One region of the Sporofaciens sp. St.21A7 genome, then DNA from elsewhere that is predicted to be linked to it. Evidence: predicted binding sites of a transcription regulator. Region 1 holds the regulator's gene; the other holds the start of a gene.
What was found. The regulator NrdR, encoded in region 1, represses ribonucleotide reductase genes. The targets are predictions, from matches to a motif close to CACAANATNTTGTG.
Positions count from the first base shown of each region.

Region 2: nrdD (anaerobic ribonucleoside-triphosphate reductase) is a predicted target of NrdR. The motif match lies at 7,274-7,287, and genes of this name have one in related genera.

Region 1 covers NZ_BAAGFN010000001.1:1,372,659-1,382,647, forward strand. The annotation lists gene AC6I3O_RS06935 (DUF5688 family protein) at 1-122, opposite strand, end outside; gene AC6I3O_RS06940 (cupin domain-containing protein) at 324-647, shown strand; gene AC6I3O_RS06945 (response regulator transcription factor) at 892-1,569, shown strand; gene AC6I3O_RS06950 (sensor histidine kinase) at 1,637-3,457, shown strand; gene nrdR (transcriptional regulator NrdR) at 3,556-4,005, shown strand; gene truA (tRNA pseudouridine(38-40) synthase TruA) at 4,208-4,942, shown strand; gene AC6I3O_RS06965 (exodeoxyribonuclease III) at 4,989-5,744, shown strand; gene ymfI (elongation factor P 5-aminopentanone reductase) at 5,807-6,541, opposite strand; gene AC6I3O_RS06975 (efflux RND transporter permease subunit) at 6,720-9,989, shown strand, end outside.
Region 2 covers NZ_BAAGFN010000001.1:157,973-167,961, reverse strand. The annotation lists gene AC6I3O_RS00835 (ABC transporter permease) at 1-686, opposite strand, end outside; gene AC6I3O_RS00830 (ABC transporter ATP-binding protein) at 679-1,605, opposite strand; gene AC6I3O_RS00825 (response regulator transcription factor) at 1,700-2,407, opposite strand; gene arfA (arabinosylfuranosidase ArfA) at 2,432-3,949, opposite strand; partial or broken gene AC6I3O_RS00815 (NifB/NifX family molybdenum-iron cluster-binding protein) at 4,022-4,432, opposite strand; gene nrdG (anaerobic ribonucleoside-triphosphate reductase activating protein) at 4,431-4,940, opposite strand; gene nrdD (anaerobic ribonucleoside-triphosphate reductase) at 5,031-7,220, opposite strand; gene AC6I3O_RS00800 (HAD family hydrolase) at 7,469-8,284, opposite strand; gene AC6I3O_RS00795 (helix-turn-helix domain-containing protein) at 8,444-8,689, opposite strand; gene AC6I3O_RS00790 (hypothetical protein) at 8,818-9,162, shown strand; gene AC6I3O_RS00785 (TatD family hydrolase) at 9,235-9,989, shown strand, end outside.

The DNA of each region.
Region 1 (9,989 bases):
GCATGCCCGTCCTTTTCATATTTGATATTTACCTTCGCCTTTTCCAGCTCGTGAGGAAGTCCGGCTTTCACGCCTTTACGTACGCATTCTGAAAATTCTTTTAAAGCCATTAATTTTTTCATCTTGATATTCCTTTCTGTGATATAGGTTTTATTTTCAGTTTTCCACCCGACCGAAGGTTTTTTAAAACACCTCTTTTTGATTTGATATTTACCATTTTTATAGTTTATTTCGTTGTAAAACGGAATCCCTGTGTTATACTAATTATCATAACCATCCGGGCATCTTGTGATGTCAGTATTAAGCATTTAGGAGGAATTGAGATGTATAAGAATATTGAAAAACAGAAGAGCATGAAATTAAAAGATTTGGTGGATTATCAGGCAGGGCAGGTAGTGAGCAGGACGCTGGTGCAGAATGCCTCCGTCAGCATGACGATTTTCTCATTCGACAAAGGAGAGGAGATTTCCACCCATGCGTCCGGCGGAGATGCTATGGTCACGGTGCTGGAGGGCAAGGGCAAGTTTACCGTTGGGGGAGAGGTATTTATTCTTGAAGAAGGGGAGACATTAATTATGCCGAAAGACGTTCCTCATGCGGTATTTGGGGAGGAACGGTTCAAGATGCAGCTTACGGTTTCATTTTAAATATAACAAGATTTGGAAATAGGCTGCCCTGAAAATAAAATTTTATTCAGGGCAGCCTATTTCCATGCTAATTATTTGCAAAAGGGTACAAAAGGATACAGAAAAGATATATTCATATGATATGGTATCACCATACAGAAAAATTGTCCGGACATTTTCTGTAAACGATACACGGATTGACGGAATGTGGAGAACGTAGATATCTGTAAAAGATACAAGAACTGGCGAAATATGGAGAATATATATGGAACTAAGATTACTGATTGTGGAGGACGACGCTCTGCTTGCAGAGGCTGCAGCGGACTATTTTACAGGCAAGGGATGGAGTGTGGAGGAAGCGGAAGACGGGATACAGGCATTGGAGCGTTTGGAAACCCAAAGTTACCACTTGATTCTGCTGGATGTTATGATACCGGGCGTCAATGGCTTTGACGTGTGCCGACGGATTCGCAAAGACTGTGACGTCCCGGTCATTTTTATCACGGCACGGGTGATGGAAGAGGATATGCTTAACGGCTATGCGCTTGGGGCGGACGATTATGTGACGAAACCGTTTTCACTCCCCGTATTGTATGCCAAGGCAATGGCGCTTACTGGGAGAGTTCAGGGAATCAACGCTTTCGTGGAGCTTGGCGGCCTGAAAGCAGATATCCGGAGCCGAAGTGTCCAAAAAGGCGGGGAAATCATTCCCCTGCCGCCCAAAGAATATGAGATGCTTTTGTTCCTAATGCAGAATCCGGGGAGGGTCTACAGCCGGGAGCAGCTTTTGATTCGCTTCTGGGGATATGATTTTGACGGAAATGAGCGGGTAGTGGACAATCATATCAAAAAGCTGCGCAAGGCAATCGGTTCCTGCGGATGTACCATAGAGACTGTGCGGAAGTTCGGATATCGTTTATCCACGGAAAATGGCAATCCGTAATGAGGCGTAATGTGACGCCGGTTTACCTGTAATCTGGTTGACTGGCGCATAAATCGGAGGTGGTACGATGAATGGAATACGGAATAAAAAAAAGAAAAGATTCTGGAAACCGGCAGCCGCCGTTTTTCTTACCCTGTATCTGGCGACGATGGGGCTGGCAACGCTGCTGGTGAAACAAAAGTTTGAGGAGGACTATATCCGTACGTTTGAGCAAGTTGCGACATCCATCCACAGAAAAGCGACGGACCAGGAGGATTCTATGGCAGAGTCTGAAGAATTTTCTGGAGAGGACAAGCGGCGGGAATATTATCGTTGTCTGGTAAATGAATATTTCTGGAGTACGACGAACCCCCAACTGAATATTGCAGTCGCCGTTTATGACAAGGAGCAGAATTTGCTGGCAAATAGCTATGATGCAATCGGCGATATGATGTATATGGCGGATACCGCCGGAATCAACGTTGGCCCTTTCAATCTGGATGATTATCTCACATTTAAGCAAAAAGAAGAACTGGCGGAACATTGCTGGAAGGAAAGACAGTCTACGGAAAACTATACGCTGCCGGGAAAATATAGATTCCTAATCCGCATATCTTCGGATGGAAAGGAATTGTATGATATTTTCGTCCAGGAACTTACGTGGGAGGAAGGAGAGGAGGCGAATGAAAAGCAGTATAAAAATCCGCTTACAGGGGAGATGGTTACACATGCAAGCGTCGGTCTGATGGTGGATTATGCCACGGGAAAAGAGTATGGCACCGAGCGGATTTTTCATGTCACAGACAGCAAAATCCTGTGGGAGTGGGCGAATCCGGATATTAGCAAAGAGGAGCGGAAAAATGGAGAAGTTCAGGATGCAGGCCTTGTATTTCCCTACATCACTTCTTATGAGAGATGGCACAGATGGAGCAGCAGTAAATATCTCCATAGTTTCCCGAATCCGGGAGAGTTTTTTGGAGAAGCGGAAACAGCAGAAGCAGCAGAAGCAGAATATCCCAGTATCTACAGTGAAAGAGAGGGACTGCTTTTCCGATGTAAGTATAAGCTGAAAGTGGAATTTGTAGACGACCCTTATGTCTATATGGAAATCCGCATGGAAGAAAGGCCCTGGAGCGATGCATTTGAATATATGAAATACCTCTATCTGGCGGGACTGCTCTTGACTGTCCTATGTGTGTTTGTGGTCAGCCATACATTTGAGCAGACCTATGCACGGCAGATGGCGTTGGAGGAAACGCGGCGGGATATCACCAACGCCATGGCGCACGAGCTGAAAACGCCTCTTGGCATTATCCGGAATTTTGCGGAGAATCTGATAGAGCATAATATGGAGGAAAAGAGGGACTATTATCTCACCCAGATTATCGGACAGACGGAGGAGATGGATTCTCTGGTGAGGGAAATGATAGAGATATCGAAACTGGACGATTCCGAGGAACTGGCGCTGAAAAAAGAAACAGTGTCATTTGGGGAACTGATTCGGGAGGAAATGAAGAAGTTTGAGCCGATGATTGACGAGAAGAATATTCAGGTGCAATATCAGGAAGACGCAGATTTCCTGGTGGAGGGCGACCGGGAATATCTTGGGAAGGCAGTTTGGAATCTGATTTCTAATGCCGTGGAGTATAATGTGCCTGATGGCAGGATACTGGTCAGGACAGAAGCGGGGAAGTGCGTGATTGAGAATACCGGGAAAACCATGGAAGAGGAACAGCTTCTGCATGCCTTTGATTTGTTCTATACCGGGAATAAAAGCCGGGGGAAGAAGGAGAAGCATATGGGGATTGGGCTGTTTCTGGTGAAGAAGATTTTAGGGCTTCATGGAATGGGAGTGATGATTGAGAATACAGAGGAGGGGATTCGGGTTACGGTGAAACATTTAAAATAAAAATTACCTTAATGCGGACGATAATCAAAATACAGTTTGACTTCCTGCATTCCCGCGTTGTATACTATGCTTACGAAGAGAAAGGAAAACAGCACAAGATGAAGTGTCCGTATTGTAACCAGTTAGATACCAGAGTAATCGACTCCAGGCCCGCGGAAGATGGCAATTCCATCCGCCGCCGCCGTTCCTGCGACGCCTGCGGCAAGCGTTTTACGACCTACGAGAAGGTCGAGACAATTCCCTTAATCATTATCAAAAAAGACAACAACCGAGAACAGTATAACCGGGGCAAGATCGAGAACGGAATCCTGCGGGCATGCTATAAGCGGCCGGTATCTGCAGTGGATATCCAGCGCACCATCGACAGGATAGAGACGAAGGTATTCAGCCTGGAGGCGAAGGAGATTCCCAGCAGCCGGGTAGGGGAGATTGTCATGGAGGAATTGAAGAATCTGGACGAGGTTGCATACGTGAGATTTGCGTCGGTTTATCGGGAATTCAAAGACGTGAACACATTTATGGACGAGCTGAAAAAGATATTGAAGTAGCCTTATAGAAAAATTGGAAGATATTTGATAGAGAAGATATTTGCTATGACGTGAATTAAGTGGTAGAATAGGGAAGAAGCAAAGCAGGAATCGTTTGCTTCTTCCTTTTTATAGCGCGGCATCCTACACATGTCTGGTATCGGGATGCATAGGCAACCGTCGGAATTAAGATTGTGAATATACGATAGATTGGGTGAGATAAATGAGAACATACAAATTGACCATCGCTTACGATGGCAGCAGATATCAGGGATGGCAGCGCCAGGTCACGACGGACAATACCATCCAGTTCGTCATGGAGTGGAGCATCGGCAAATTAGTAGGCTACCGGGTCCAGGTAGACGGTTCCGGGCGGACGGACGCAGGAGTCCATGCCCGCGGGCAGGTGGTTAGCGTGAAGCTGTCGAAACTTTACGATACCAATGAATTCAAAGAGTCTTTGAACCGGTATCTTCCGGAAGATATCCGTGTGGTGAAGGTGGAGCTAGTAAGGAACAGTTTCCATGCCCGCAAGAGCGCGAAGGGTAAGAAATACGAGTATTATATCGACTGCCGGGAGAAGCCGGACGTATTTTCCCGGAGATACTGCTACCATTATCCGGAGAAACTGGATATTGAGGCGATGCGCGATGCCACCAAGTATCTAATCGGCCCTAAGAACTTCATAAGCTTCACCGATGACAAGGAATGTAAGGATTCCATCCGGCGTATCACGAATATCAAGATTGTAAGCAATGGAGAGAAGGTCAGGATTACCTATTACGGCACAGGTTTCCTATATCATATGGTACGGATTCTGACCGGGACGTTATTAGAGATTGGGACGGGCAAGCGGGACGCCTCAAAGCTGCCGGTGGTGATAGCGGCGGAGGATCGAAGCCTTGCAGGATTCCTTGCGCCGGCAAGGGGATTGTTCCTGCGGAAAGTATATTATTAGTAGAATGCCATCGGCATAATACGGGAATCATGGAGGAGTTTCAACGATGAAATTTATATCATGGAATGTAAATGGAATCCGCGCGTGTGTGCAGAAGGGATTCATGGATTTTTTTCAGGAGGCGGACGCAGATGTTTTCTGTATTCAGGAAACGAAGATGCAGGAAGGACAGCTTGCCCTTGAGACGCCGGGCTATCATCAGTATTGGAATTACGCCCAGCGGAAAGGCTATTCAGGGACGGCAGTCTTTACGAAGAAAGAGCCTATATCTGTTTCTAACGGAATCGGGATTGCAGAGCATGACCAGGAAGGGCGCGTGATTACGCTGGAATTTGAGGATTACTATTTTATCACGGTATACACGCCGAATTCCCAGAACGAGCTGGCAAGGCTTCCCTACCGGATGGAGTGGGAGTCGGCGTTTCTGGCGTACTTGAAAAGGCTGGAAGAGAAAAAGCCTGTGATTTTCTGTGGGGATTTGAATGTGGCCCATAAGGAGATTGACTTGAAGAACCCTAAGACGAACCATAAGAATGCAGGATTTACCGATGAGGAGCGGGGGAAGTTCACAGAACTTCTTGAATCGGGATTTATAGACACGTTCCGGCACTTCTATCCGGATGTGGAAGGGATCTATTCCTGGTGGTCTTACCGTTTTAGTGCGCGCGCTAAGAATGCAGGGTGGCGGATTGATTATTTCTGCGTGTCAGAATGCCTGAAAGACAGGCTGAAGGATGCGAAGATCCTGACGGATGTAATGGGGTCAGACCATTGCCCGGTCATGCTTGAGATCAACTCGTAAATCGGGGTGGGGCAATCGCAGACTGTCTGGAGGATATGCTGTAGCGGGACACGCTGTCCCCCCTACAGATATCCTCCATCCACTCCGATCACCTGTCCCGTCAGATACCCGGGCGCATGGGCCAAGTCCCACGCCACCTGGGCAATCTCCTCTGCCGTTCCATATCTTCCTGCCGGAATCTCATTCTCTAATGTTTTCCGTTCTTCTTCCGATAACTGCATATTCATCTTGGTATCAATCACCCCGCAGGCAATAGCGTTCACTTGGATATTGCTGGGCGCAAGTTCTTTGGCAAGCGCCTTCGTAAGTCCGTTCACCCCCGCTTTAGAAGCAGAATAAGCCACTTCGCAGGATGCCCCCGAAGTCCCCCACATGGAGGAAATATTGATGATTTTCCCAGACTGCCGTGATATCATAGGAGGAATCGCCTTGCGGCAGCAGTAGAAGACGGAAGACAGGTTGGTATCAATCACTTTCCGCCAGTCATCGTCACCCATATCCATCAAAAGCCCTATATGAGAAATGCCCGCATTATTGACCAGCACGTCCAGACAGCCGCAGGAACGGTAAATCTGTTCAAACATGGACGCAACATCCTTTGGATTCCCCACATCCCCGCAGACCACCTCGCAAGAACCCTGATATACCTCCTCGATTCCCCGCCGCACCTCATTCAGTTCATCCACCGAAGTGCAGCAGTTCAGGAAAACATGATACCCTCCCTTTGCAAACCGAAAGGCAGCCGCCCGCCCGATACCACGGGAAGCCCCCGTAACCAGTACATTTTTTGATTCCATCCCCAATTCTCCAATCCAATAAAATGCTTTATAAAATGTTTATAAATTATCTATTAAATCGCATCTTCGCGCCACCATTATACACCAGAATTCTTGTCAATAAAAGTCTCAAGTGCTATGATTTACATATTATTTTAATAATATGTAAATCAACTAACACACAGAAAGAGGGCTTCACATGCTATCAAAATTCAGCGTAAAAAAACCTTACACAGTAGTAGTAGGCGTAGTACTCATTATCATTCTGGGAGTGGTTTCCTTCGGCAATATGACCGTAGACCTTCTGCCGAGCATGAACCTTCCATATGCAATCGTCATGACTACATACATAGGCGCAAGCCCCGAGGAAGTCGAGCAGATTGTGACGAAACCTGTGGAGCAGACCATGGCGACGGTCAGCAACATCAAGACCGTTCAGTCTATTTCCAATGAAAATGCTTCTACGGTAGTCCTGGAATTTGACCAGACGGCGAACATGGATTCCGTTACCATCGAGATGCGGGAAAGCCTTGACCAGATTCAAGGCTTCTGGCCCGACGAAGTGTCGAACCCCATCATTATGAAACTGAATCCGGACATGATGCCGGTACTGGTGGCGGCGGTGAGCGCCGAGGGTGAAGACGCGGCGGAAACCAGCAAAATCATCGATGAACAGGTGATTCCCGAAGTAGAAAGCGTGGAAGGCGTCGCATCCGTCACCGTGACCGGAAGCATCGAAGAAACGGTCGAAATCACCGTCAACGAGCAGAAGGTCACAGAGCTGAACGACGAAATCAAGGCAGAAATGGAGCGGAAGGTAAACGAGGCAAAAAGCGCGCTGGATGAGGCGAAAGCCCAGGTCGCAAGCGGGAAAGCCGCTCTGGAATCCGGCAAGGCACAGGCTTCTTCCGGCTTAGCCGAAGCCGAGTCACAGATTTCTATGAAAAGCGAAGAAATCAAACAGGCTCAGTTGGAAATCACGGAGAAGATGGCTGAGTTAAATGTAGCCGAGACACAGCTTCAGCAGAACCTTGCCCTGATTCAGGCGGGAAAAGCAGAGGCACAGGCCCAGTTGACTCAGCTTGACGCGTCGAAAGCAAAATACGACGAGATTAAAGGTACGCTGGAATTGCCGGATATTGGGCTTACAGAAGAGCAGAAAGCAGAACTGGAAGCACAACTGGCCCAACTTGAGACAATCGTAGGCGACGGAGTCTACGAGACGGCGCGGGCGGCAATCGTGGCGGCTATTGAGCAGTTAGAACAGCAGGAGGCGGGGCTTTTAGAAGGCAAAAACCAACTGGTGACCGGGAAAAGCCAGTTACAGGCAGTGCAGCAGCAAATCAACGAGGGAGCCATGACACTGGCCCAGGCAAGGGGAGAGCTTGCGTCCGCCCAGTTAGAGGCAGCGGTTGGTATCGGAGAAGGCACGGCGCAGCTTGCCGCAGGGGAATCCGCTCTGCAAATGCAGGAGGCGCAGATGGAATCTGCCATGGAAGAAGCCTCCGCCGGGGCAGAAATCGGCAGCCTCCTTACGGCGGACATGGTAAAGACCATCCTTTCGGCAGAGAATTTCAGCATGCCGGCAGGCTATGTGCAGGAAGAGGGGAGCGATTTCCTTATCCGTGTGGGTGAGAAATTCAAAAACATCGGAGAACTGAAAGACTTAGTGCTGGTGGATATGGAAGGAATCGACCCTGTGAAGCTGTCGGACGTAGCCAGCGTTGAAATAGTCAACAATGCAGACGAGACCTATGCGAAAATCAACGGAAACGCCGGCGTCATGCTGATGATCCAGAAGCAGACCGGTTATTCCACGGGCGACGTAAGCGATCGGGTGTTAGAGCGTCTGAAGCAGGTGAAAAAAGAGCATTCTGGCATTGATACGGTAGTCCTGATGGATCAGGGAGTCTACATCGACTTAATTGTTAATTCTGTGCTGGAGAACCTGGTGTACGGCGCGGCGCTTGCAGTCATTATCCTGCTGGTATTCCTAAAGAGCATCCGGCCAACGTTTGTAATCGCATGCTCTATCCCAATCAGTATCATGACGGCGTTAGTGGCGATGTATTTCTCCGGAGTCACACTGAATATCATTTCCCTGTCAGGGCTTGCGCTGGGAGTAGGTATGCTGGTGGATAACTCCATCGTCGTGATTGAAAATATTTACCGGATGCGGAACGAAGAAGGCGCGTCTGCAAAACAAGCCGCAATCGAAGGGGCGAGACAGGTGGGCGGGGCGATCGCGGCGTCCACCCTGACTACCGTATGTGTGTTCCTTCCTATCGTATTTACCTCAGGAGTCACAAGGCAGCTCTTTGTGGATATGGGACTGACAATCGCCTATTCCCTGCTTGCCAGTCTCCTGATTGCCCTGACCCTGGTTCCGATGATGTCAGCGGGGCTGCTTAGGAAGACGGAGAACAAGGAGTCACGGTTCTTTATCAAGGTGCGGGAGATTTACGGAACTATGCTCCGCTGCGCCCTGAACCATAAAGTCCTTGTCATCCTTGGCGCCTTACTCTTGTTCGCAGGCAGCATAGCCATAGAGCTGACACGAGGAACTCAGTTCATGCCTGACATGGAGAGTACCCAGATCAGCATGGATCTGGAGATGGAAAAGGGAACCAGTTTAGAAGAGACGGCCAAGACCGCCGATGAGGTGATGGAACGGGTAAGTAAAATCAAAGATATCGAGGATGTGGGCGGCCTGATGGCTTCAGACTCCATGATGGGAGGAGGGCAGTCAGAGAGCAACAGCATTTCCTTTTATGCCACGACCAAGGAGAATCCTTCCATGTCCAACGAGCAGTTGAAAAAGGAAATCGAGAAGGTTACGAAAGACCTTGCCGGAGAGCTTACGGTAAATATGTCCAACATGGATATGAGCGCTTTGGGAAGCGCCGGAATCAATATCCAGATAAAGGGTAAGGACTTAGACCGTCTGCAGAAGATTGCAAAGGATGTCAAGAAAATCGTGGAGGGCGTCAAAGGAACGCAGAACGTATCGGACGGAACCGAGGATAATAAGGAAGAGCTTCGGGTCATTGTGGATAAAGCAAAAGCGACGCAGCACAGCCTGACGGTGGCGCAGGTGTACCAGGAACTTTCCGGCAAGCTCTCGGAGGCGAGGACGGCAACGACGCTGTCCACGGACACCAACGAGTACGACGTCTATGTGCTGGACGACGCCAATGAAAGCCTGACCCGCGAGGATGTGAAGAACCTTACAGTCACGGCGCAGAAGCAGGACGGGACGAAAGAAGAGGTAAAACTTGGGGATATCGCCACGTTTGAGGACGCCTCCGGCCTACAGGCAATCAGCCGCATGGACCAGAGCCGCTATATGTCCGTAACGGCGGAGATTCAAGATGGGGATAATATCGGTCTTGTCAGTAATCGGGTGAAGAAGGCTTTAGGCGGTTACAGCGTACCGGAAGGCTATGAAGTCAGGATGACCGGTGAGGAT
Region 2 (9,989 bases), 1.2 Mb from region 1:
CATGTCATAGAAATCGAGTATTTCAACCACTCACCCTTATGAAACATATTCAATATTCCCAACAAAAGCCTCACAACAGCGCCGCTCCCAAAAAGAAATGCTGCCAATGAGCCTGCCGCCACGCTTCTAGTCAGGACACAGATAAAGATAATCAGGGCAGCAAACGCCGTAGTCACGAACCATATCCATGACAGGTAAAATAGAATCTCCGTCCACCCCGCATAGGGAACCATATCCCCGCACATCCGGTTCAGCAGCAGAACAGCCAACAGATTCAGTACCAAATAACAAAAATCAACAATCCATGCCGTCATGACCTTGCTTCCGATATAATTCCACCGGTTCTGATGCAGGGCCATAACGTTTTTGATAAATCCGCTCTGGAAATCCGCACAGACAAATAACATTACCCAGATGCCGAATATAAGATTATACGCTCCGCCATCCAAACAGATATCTCGGTAAAAGATCAAAGAATCATATCCTTCCAGTATATAATCCGATTCATTTACCTCATTTGCAGAAAGCATGCCAATACGCAAAGAAATCTCCTGTCCCTGCGGCGTCGCCAAAAGCCACATCATTCCAAATACAAACGCCGTTGCAGCGAGCAGCGTCCCGAAACAAATATAAACCGACTTACCTCTCTTCACCCTGTACAGATCCATACGCAACAGGTTAAACATACTGACGCCCCCCTTCCATGCGGCTCAAGAAATATTCTTCCAGATCCATTCGATGGAATCCCGAGGCATACACCGGAATCTGATTCTCAATCAGCATCCGGTTCACCCCTGCTCCATCCTCGACTCCATAAAGCCGAATGGCTCTGGTATCCGCTACTTCTGCCTGCACTCCCGGAAACGCCTCCTCAATCAAGGCCAAAGCACGTTTCACGTCCTGTACCTCAACCTGAAAATAATCCTGGCATTTTTCCTCTAATTCTTCTCGGGTAAGCTGCTCAATCATTTCCCCGTCTTTGATAATCCCATAGCTGGTAGAAATCTTGCTAAGCTCCCCCAGAATGTGGGAACTTAGCAGAATCGTCTTCCCCTCCTCCTGAAGCCTGAGGAACAGCTGCCTAAGCTCTCGAATTCCTTCCGGGTCCAGGCCATTTACAGGTTCGTCAAGTACCAGCATGTCTGGATTCCCCAGGAGGGCCAGTGCGACTCCCAACCGCTGCTTCATTCCCATGGAAAAATGCTTCACCTTTTTCCTTCCGGCATCTGCAAGCCCCGTCATACCCAACACCTCATCCACGCTCTTGTCATCCGCAAGCCCCATGCATATTGCCTTCATCATCACATTCTGCCTTGCCGTCAAATGAGGGTATGCTCCCGCTGACTCAATCAAGACTCCTAGTCTTTGCCCCACCAAAGAGTCGTTGACTGGTTTTCCAAATAATCGGATTTCCCCCTCCGTCGGGCTTGCAAGCCCGCAGAGCATTTTCAACGTCGTGGATTTCCCGGCGCCGTTCCTGCCGATAAATCCATAGATTTCTCCTTCCCGTACCCGTAAATCCAACTGCTTCACCGCAGCCTTATCGCCATATATTTTTGTAAGGGCCGTTGTCTCTACGGCAAACGCACATCTTTCTGCACTCACTTTCTATTTTCTCCTTTCCCGCACTCTTTTACATCCTGTTCTGATTACAAGCATAAGTCTAATACAGGAGTTTTTAAAAAGTACTCAGAAAAGTTTAAGAAAGTTTAAAGCCCATCCCCCACACCGTCTGGATATAGGAATCCGTACCGCTCTTCTTTAATTTGGAACGGATATTGCTGATATGTACATTAATAGTCTTATCCTCCGCCAGATATTCCTCTCCCCATGCATACTCGTAAATCATCTGTTTCGTAAAGACCCGTTTCGGATTGCGTATCAATAACTCCATTATCAGAAATTCATGACGTGTCAATTCCACCGAACACCCGGAAGCCGTCATCTCCTGAGTATCCGGATTCATGGTCCATTCACGGTAAGCATAGACCTTCTGTTCAGGCACATGCTCTCCCATGCCAGCCCCGCCTGACCCATCCACCCCACTTTGCCGCTCCCGGCGGCGGAACTGCACCTGAATCCGCACCAACAGCTCCGGCAAATCAAACGGCTTGCAAAGATAGTCCTCCGCGCCTGCCGACAGTACCTCCACCTTGCTGTCCACCCCGCTCTTGGCAGACAGTACGATGACCGGTGTCTTTTCCGAAAATACTGATACCAGCTCCTCCCCGGAGATTCCAGGAAGCATCAAATCCAAAAGCACCAGATCATACTCCTCAAGCCCAAACAACAGCTTCGCCTCACTGCCGGAAAACGCCTGTGTACACGCATACCCATGTTCTTCCAGATAGTCATTAAGCATCTGGTTATTCTTCGCATCATCCTCTACAATCAGTATTTTCTGCAATTCTCTTCCCTCCAACCAGAACGATTACCTCCTGCCAAGCCGAATCACATTCCAGGACGCCCGGTTCAGCATACTCGTCATCACGCCCCCGTCTACCGAAGAGCGGTTCACAGCCTTAGGAATGACCCGCTGCTCTCCAGCACTGTTCACCATTTTCAGGTCCGAATCCTCCAGCACGATATGTTCGATGACTTGATACCCCTCCATCCCCCGCAAGTCCGTAGTCAGCAGGATATCCTCATCCAGCGTCCGGTTCACAGCAAAAACAGTCAATTCTTCCTCCTCTTCACGATACACTGCGACGCTCTCCACGTCCGTAACATCCTCATGCTTCGCCGTATCGTGTTTCGGCGCTGCCACCAGAGGCTTCAATGCCACGCCTCTCCCAAACCTCGACGCATGCATGAACGGATAGAAAATCGTTTGTTTCCATGCCGCGCCGCCGCCTGCCTCAGTCATGATTGGTGCAATCACATTCACAAGCTGCGCCAGACAGGCAATCTTAACCCTGTCCGCATGCTTCAAAAGTGTAATCAGCATCAGCCCCACAAGCAACGCGTCCTCCATCGTATAGATATCCTCCAGCATGGGCGGAGCCGTCTGCCATGGATGATTCTTCGTGATATCGTCATCCGCCGCATTGGAATGATACCACACATTCCACTCGTCAAAACTGATGTTGATATTCTTCCGTCCCCGCTTCTTCGCCTTCACATAATCACAGGTTGCAATCACAGTGCGGATAAATTCATCCATATCGTCAGATTGCGCCAGAAAGTCCAGAGTGTCGTTGTCCCTGTTGCCATAATACTGGTGCATGGAAACATAATCCACATAATCGTATGTACATTCCAGCGTCTTCGACTCCCACCTGGGAAATGTCGGCATATCAAGCGCTGAACTTCCGCATGAAACTAATTCAATAGCCGGGTCAATCAGCTTCATAGCCTTTGCCGTTTCCTCCGCCAGACGTCCGTATTCCTCCATGGTCTTATGTCCCAACTGCCATGGCCCGTCCATCTCATTTCCCAGGCACCACACCTTCACCTGATGCGGCTCCTTTACACCATGGGCAATCCGCATATCGCTATATTTCGTCCCCCCGGGATGGTTGCAGTATTCCAACAAGTTGCATGTATCCGCAATTCCCCGGGTTCCCAGATTCACAGCCATCATCACCTGGGAATCCACTTTCTTCGTCCATTTTGAAAATTCATTCAGGCCCACTTCATTCGTCTCCAGACTTCGCCAAGCCAATTCAAGCCGCTTTGGACGCTTTGCCGCCGGGCCTACGCTGTCCTCCCAGAAGAAATTCGATACAAAATTCCCGCCCGGATACCGAATGAGCGGCACATTAAGTTCCCTGACCATATCCATCACGTCTTTACGAAAACCTTCCTCATCAGAAAGAGGATTCCCCGGCTGATACAGCCCGTCATATACGGCACGTCCCAGATGTTCAACGAATGAACCGTAGATTCTGTCATCAATCTGTGAGATACGGAAATCCTTATCAATTATCATCTTCGCAGTCTTACCCATACAGCGCCTCCTTTATTCTTAATAATGAAAGAGGCTGTCGCAACAGCCTCTCTCAAAAAACTTCCACTCATTCTACCCACAATGATGCCCACATCCGCCTTCTCCATGTTCATGATGGCCGCATCCGCCTTCTCCATGTTCATGCCCATGGTGGCTGCACACCGTATCCGGGTCATAGTTAAGCTCTCCCGCCAGATAAGCCTGAACCTGGGCATCCGCATCCCCCTGCGCGCCCGGGAAGAGCTTAATTCCAGCCTCAGCCAGCGCATTCCTTGCGCCCCCGCCGATACCGCCGCAAATCAGCACGTCAACATTCCCCTGAAGCAGGAAACCTGCCAAAGCGCCGTGCCCCTGCCCATTCGTGCCGACCACCTCGCTTTTTACCACTTTCCCGTCTTCCACATCATAGACTTTAAACTGCTCTGAATGTCCAAAATGCTGAAAAACCTTTCCATCCTCATATGTCACTGCTATCTTCATATTATAAATCCCTGCCTTTCTCCTCACACTGTTTCAGCTCAATAATCCTCTGGTTGCTGCTCCCCCGAAATACCAGCGTCACATCCTTGAGTTCCTCCACGAACTCACCGTCCACCAGCACATCGATATAGGAAAGCATCTCATCCGTCACCTCCGTATGGACCTTTCCGCCTTTGGCAAGATCCACATCGTACAGATAACCACTGTAACACCAGACATCCTTCATAGGATACCTCTCTTTAATTCTCCTCAGAAGCCCCGTCAGCACTCCCTGGTTCTCCGGCTCAAACGGTTCCCCGCCAAGCAGCGAGAACCCTTGAATATACTCCGGTTCCAAGAGCCTCAGCACCTCTTCCTCCGTCTCCTTGGTATAAGGCTGTCCGTATTTAAAATCCCACGTCTCCGGATTAAAGCACCCCTTACAGTGATGCCTGCACCCCGAAACAAACAGACTGACCCGGACGCCCGGGCCGTCTGCTATATCACATTCTTTTATCTTTCCATAATGCATAATGTCACCTTTGCCGCCTCCATCTTACTTACAGATACAGCGCCCGGGCCGTCCCCTTCCTACAGATGAGACGCCTGGACCGTCTATTTCTTACAGATGCAGCACTCTGTCCTTAATCTCCTGAGTACGCCCCTGATTCCAGAACTGCGTCCCGATATACCCGCAAGTCCTGCGCGCAACGAACATCTTATCCTGATCCTTATTCTGGCAATTCGGGCATTCCCAGATTAGCTTCCCTGCCCCGTCTTCCTTGATGGTAATCTCACCGTCATATCCACAGCATTCACAATAATCACTCTTTGTATTCAGTTCCGCATACATAATGTTGTCGTAAATGAACTTCATCACAGCCAAGACCGCCGGAATATTATTCTGCATGTTCGGCACTTCGATATAGCTGATTGCGCCACCCGGGGACAATTTCTGGAAATCCGCCTCGAATTTCAGCTTCTTAAATGCATCGATATCCTCGGACACATGCACATGGTAGCTGTTGGTAATATAATTCTTATCCGTAACACCCTCAATAATGCCGAACCGCTTCTGCAGACATTTGGCAAATTTATACGTCGTGGACTCCATCGGCGTCCCATATACAGAATAGCTGATATGCTCTGCCTCTCTCCACTCCTTACACTTATCGTTCAATCTCTGCATGACTGCCAGCGCAAACGGCCTTGCCTCCGGGTCAGTATGGGACTTCCCGAGCATCCGCATGCACATCTCATAAAGCCCTGCATAGCCAAGGGAAATCGTCGAATACCCGTTGTACAACAGAGCGTCAATCACCTGTCCCTTTTTCAGCCGGGCCAGCGCGCCGTACTGCCACAGAATCGGCGCCACATCCGACACGGTCCCAAGAAGGCGCTCATGCCTGCACCTAAGCCCTCTGTGGCACAGTTCCAGACGCTCATCCAGAATCTCCCAGAAACGCTCCATATCTCCCTCGGAAGAACAGGCCACATCCACCAGATTGATCGTCACAACGCCCTGGTTGAACCTGCCGTAGAACTTATGACTTCCGTCCTCGTTCCGCTGTGAATCCTCCACCGTCAGGAAGGAACGGCATCCCATACAAGGATACACGTCTCCCTGTTTCAGTTCCTTCATAATCTTCGCGGAAATATAATCCGGAACCATTCGCTTCGCCGTACACTCCGCCGCCAGCTCCGTCAGATGCCAGTACTTAGTGCCAGCCTTCACATTATCCTCGTCCAGTACATAAATCAGCTTGGGGAATGCCGGCGTAATCCAGACACCCTTCTCATTCTTCACCCCTTGCATCCTCTGAACCAATACTTCCTCTATAATCAATGCCAAGTCATCCCGCACCTGACCTTCCTCTACCTCATCCAGATACATAAAGATCGTCACGAACGGCGCCTGCCCGTTACATGTCATCAGCGTAATCAACTGGTACTGAATGGTCTGGATACCGCTCTTGACCTCTTCTCTCAGCCGACGCTCCGTCACTCTGCTGATAATCTCCTCATCCATACTCTCGCCACACTCTTTACGCTCGGCAATCACAGCCTTGCGCAGCTTCTGCCTGCTGATATCAACGAACGGAGCCAGATGCGCCAGCGTAAACGACTGTCCGCCGTACTGGTTGCTCGCCACCTGCGCCACAATCTGCGTCGTCACGTTGCAAGCCGTAAAGAAACTGTGGGGCTTCTCAATCAGCGTCTCACTGATTACCGTCCCGTTCTGGAGCATATCGGCAAGGTTAATCAAATCACAGTTATGCTCCTTCTGGGCAAAATAATCGGAATCATGAAAATGAATGATTCCTTCTTCGTGTGCATTCACAATCTCTGCCGGAAGCAGCACTCTCTTCGACAAATCCTTGCTGACTTCCCCCGCCATATAATCCCTCTGGGTCGAATTAATCACAGGGTTCTTATTAGAATTCTCCTGCGTGACCTCCTCGTTAATATTCTCTATCAGGGAAAGTATCCCGTTATCCGTCGTATTCGACTTACGCTTCAGCTCCCGTCTGTAACGGTAACGCACATACTTCTGTGCCACTTCATAACCGCGCATCTCCATAATTCCGCGCTCAACCATATCCTGAATATCTTCTACATTCACAGCATGGGGCAGCTCCCCTATCTTTGATGCTATATTATCTGCAATCGCAACAATCTGATAATCGTTCATCTGATGAATCCTGTCCACTTCGCCGTTGGCAGCCTTCACCGCATTCACAATCTTCGACAGGTCGAACAGGACTTCCTCCCCATTCCGCTTGATTACATTCGTCTTAATGTCCACACCCATTGTATTCCCTCGCTTTCACACATACAAAATATTGATACTCCCTTGTAAATCTACACAATATGTTGGGTCACGTACTATCATACACTAAACTAGCGCGAAAGGGAAGAGGAAGTTTAAAAAAATTTTCAACAAATATCTTCTGTATTTTTCTACTTGTTTTCTCCATTTAAAATACTTGACAACGCTCTTTGGCATAATCTAAGGCAATTTAAGACGCATAGTTTGGCACGCCCCTATACGCGCCGCCTTTACAAAAGCCCAAGATGGGAAAACGCTTTCCACAGACCGTCTTTCTCAATCGAATCCGTCACATAATCCGCAATCTCCTTCACCCACGGCGAGCCATTCCCCATGGCAACCCCTGTTCCTGCGTAACGTATCATCTCAATATCGTTGTCTCCGTCCCCAATTGCGACAGCATCCTCCCGGCCGCATTCCTTCACCTTCAAAATCTGCCGTATAGCCTCTGCTTTCGTGATATAATTGGGCGTAATCTCCCCCGTCCACCTTTCCTCATAAGGCAGCCCAAGGTGGGTGATATGGAACGAATATCCCCATTTAGACAGGATCTCCCGGCTGACTTCTTCCCGGCTGAACACAATCAGCTGCTCCACATCCGGCACCTCCAACAAAGATTCCACCGGCCTTGGCATCAACGCCTCCGATTCATCCACGCATAATCTCTCGCATAGTTCCGTATAAATCTTGCAGTAATCCTCCCAGTTCTCCTGAAACACATAACTCTCCTTGTTATTTCCCATTTCCACAACACAATCCTGCTCTAACAGGTCTTTCATAAGCTCAATATACGCCAACTGTGTGAAATATTTATGCCCGATCCGCTCTCCGTGATACTCGATATATCCTCCCGAACTTGCGATTACTCCGTCAAATCCGATATCTCGTATCTTCTTCTCAATGCGGCAGTATAACCGTCCCGTATTCAGGATTACCTCATGGCCGTTCTGCCTTGCTTTACGGATTGCTTCCACCGCCGACTCTAAAACTGTACCGTCAAAATCCCTTATTGTACCGTCAATGTCCAGAAAAATTACTTTCCCCATCAGTCTATCCCTCTCTCACAGATGCCTTCTCTAATCTTGATACTATTTTACCATATATTGTACAATATCTCTGTTCGATTTTAAATACAATTTACAATTTCGTTACTATTTTTTCCAAAATGTAACCACATACAACTAAAACGGCAGCATCCTGTACTGCTACAGAACACTGCCGTCCATCTCTTCTGTTTCTCCCTCTGCCTCTACCATCTTGAGGATATCGCACACATCACACTCCAGATAGTCACACATCTTCTCCAGCGTATGCAGATCCACGCGGACTACCTTATTTTTACAGTAATTATTCAACTGAGTACGCTGTAGCCGACACCAATAGCAGAGCGTTGTCTTACTGACACCCTTCTCAGCCAGAACCCTCTCAATATCAATCACTATTTTCTTCATATTTCAACCCCACATTACATCTTTTCGATTAGTATACCCAGATTTTTCTTGAAAAAATAGATGTAATAAATTACACTGTAATTAATTGCACCGTTTCTCTTCGGCACAGAATAAGGAGGTATACATACATGAAGAAAAAGAAATTGGGGCTTATTATCCCACCCGCTATCCTGTTGTTAGCGTTCTGTATGGAAGAAATCAGACCGTATGAAATCCTACACTCTACCGTCATGTCTTCCCCCAATCTTACAGAAAATGAAATCACTATGGTAATACACAGCTTTCTTCCCATCGACAAGGACGCCCTTGCCAAAGAAGTTACAGAAACCCATATGATGCTGAATGGAGACAGACCTAACCAATATTTAGAGCTGGAACTCTATCGAACCGAGCTGCACTATAGATTTGGGATAGTATACGATACTATCCTATGCAATGAATCTGGGGAGCTTGTATCCGAAATTGAATTCTGAATAATGCCAGAACTTGCGAAATCCCAAAAGATGTAGTAATGTGTTGAGAGAATAATTAGAAAGGAGCTTCTTATGATTTTCGATACACATGCCCATTATGACGATGAACAATTTAACAATGACCGCGATACACTGCTGCAATCCATGGCAGACAACGGAGTGGGGACCATCGTTAATGCCAGCGCAACCCTCCGTTCCTGCGAGCAAGTCGCCCGCATGGCCGAGGACTATCCCTTCATGTATGCTGCGGTCGGCGTCCACCCAGACAATGTAGGCGAGCTGGACGACGAGTCATTCGCCCGCATGAAAGAATTGTTCAAAAGAGACAAGGTAATTGCCGTGGGGGAGATTGGTCTTGATTATTATTGGGACAACGTATCTCATGATATTCAAAAAAAATGGTTTATCCGTCAGCTTGCCCTTGCAAGAGAACAGAACCTTCCCGTCCTAATCCATAGCCGTGAGGCGGCTGCCGATACCATGGATATGATAAGGGAATATGCCAGCGGGCTTAAAGGCATCATCCACTGCTATTCTTATTCTAGGGAAATGGCGTTAGATTACGTGAACATGGGCTTCCATATCGGGGTGGGCGGGGTAGTCACATTCAAAAATGCCCGAAAATTAAAGGAAACCGTCGAAGCAATCCCCCTTACATCCATTGTCCTTGAGACAGACTGCCCTTATCTGGCTCCGGAGCCTTACAGGGGAAAACGGAACAATTCTGCGTATATCTCTTATATCGCTGCGGAAATTGCAAGGCTCAAAGGGATTACCTGTGAAGAGGTAATCGCACAGACGGAAGTGAATGCCAAAAATCTTTTGCT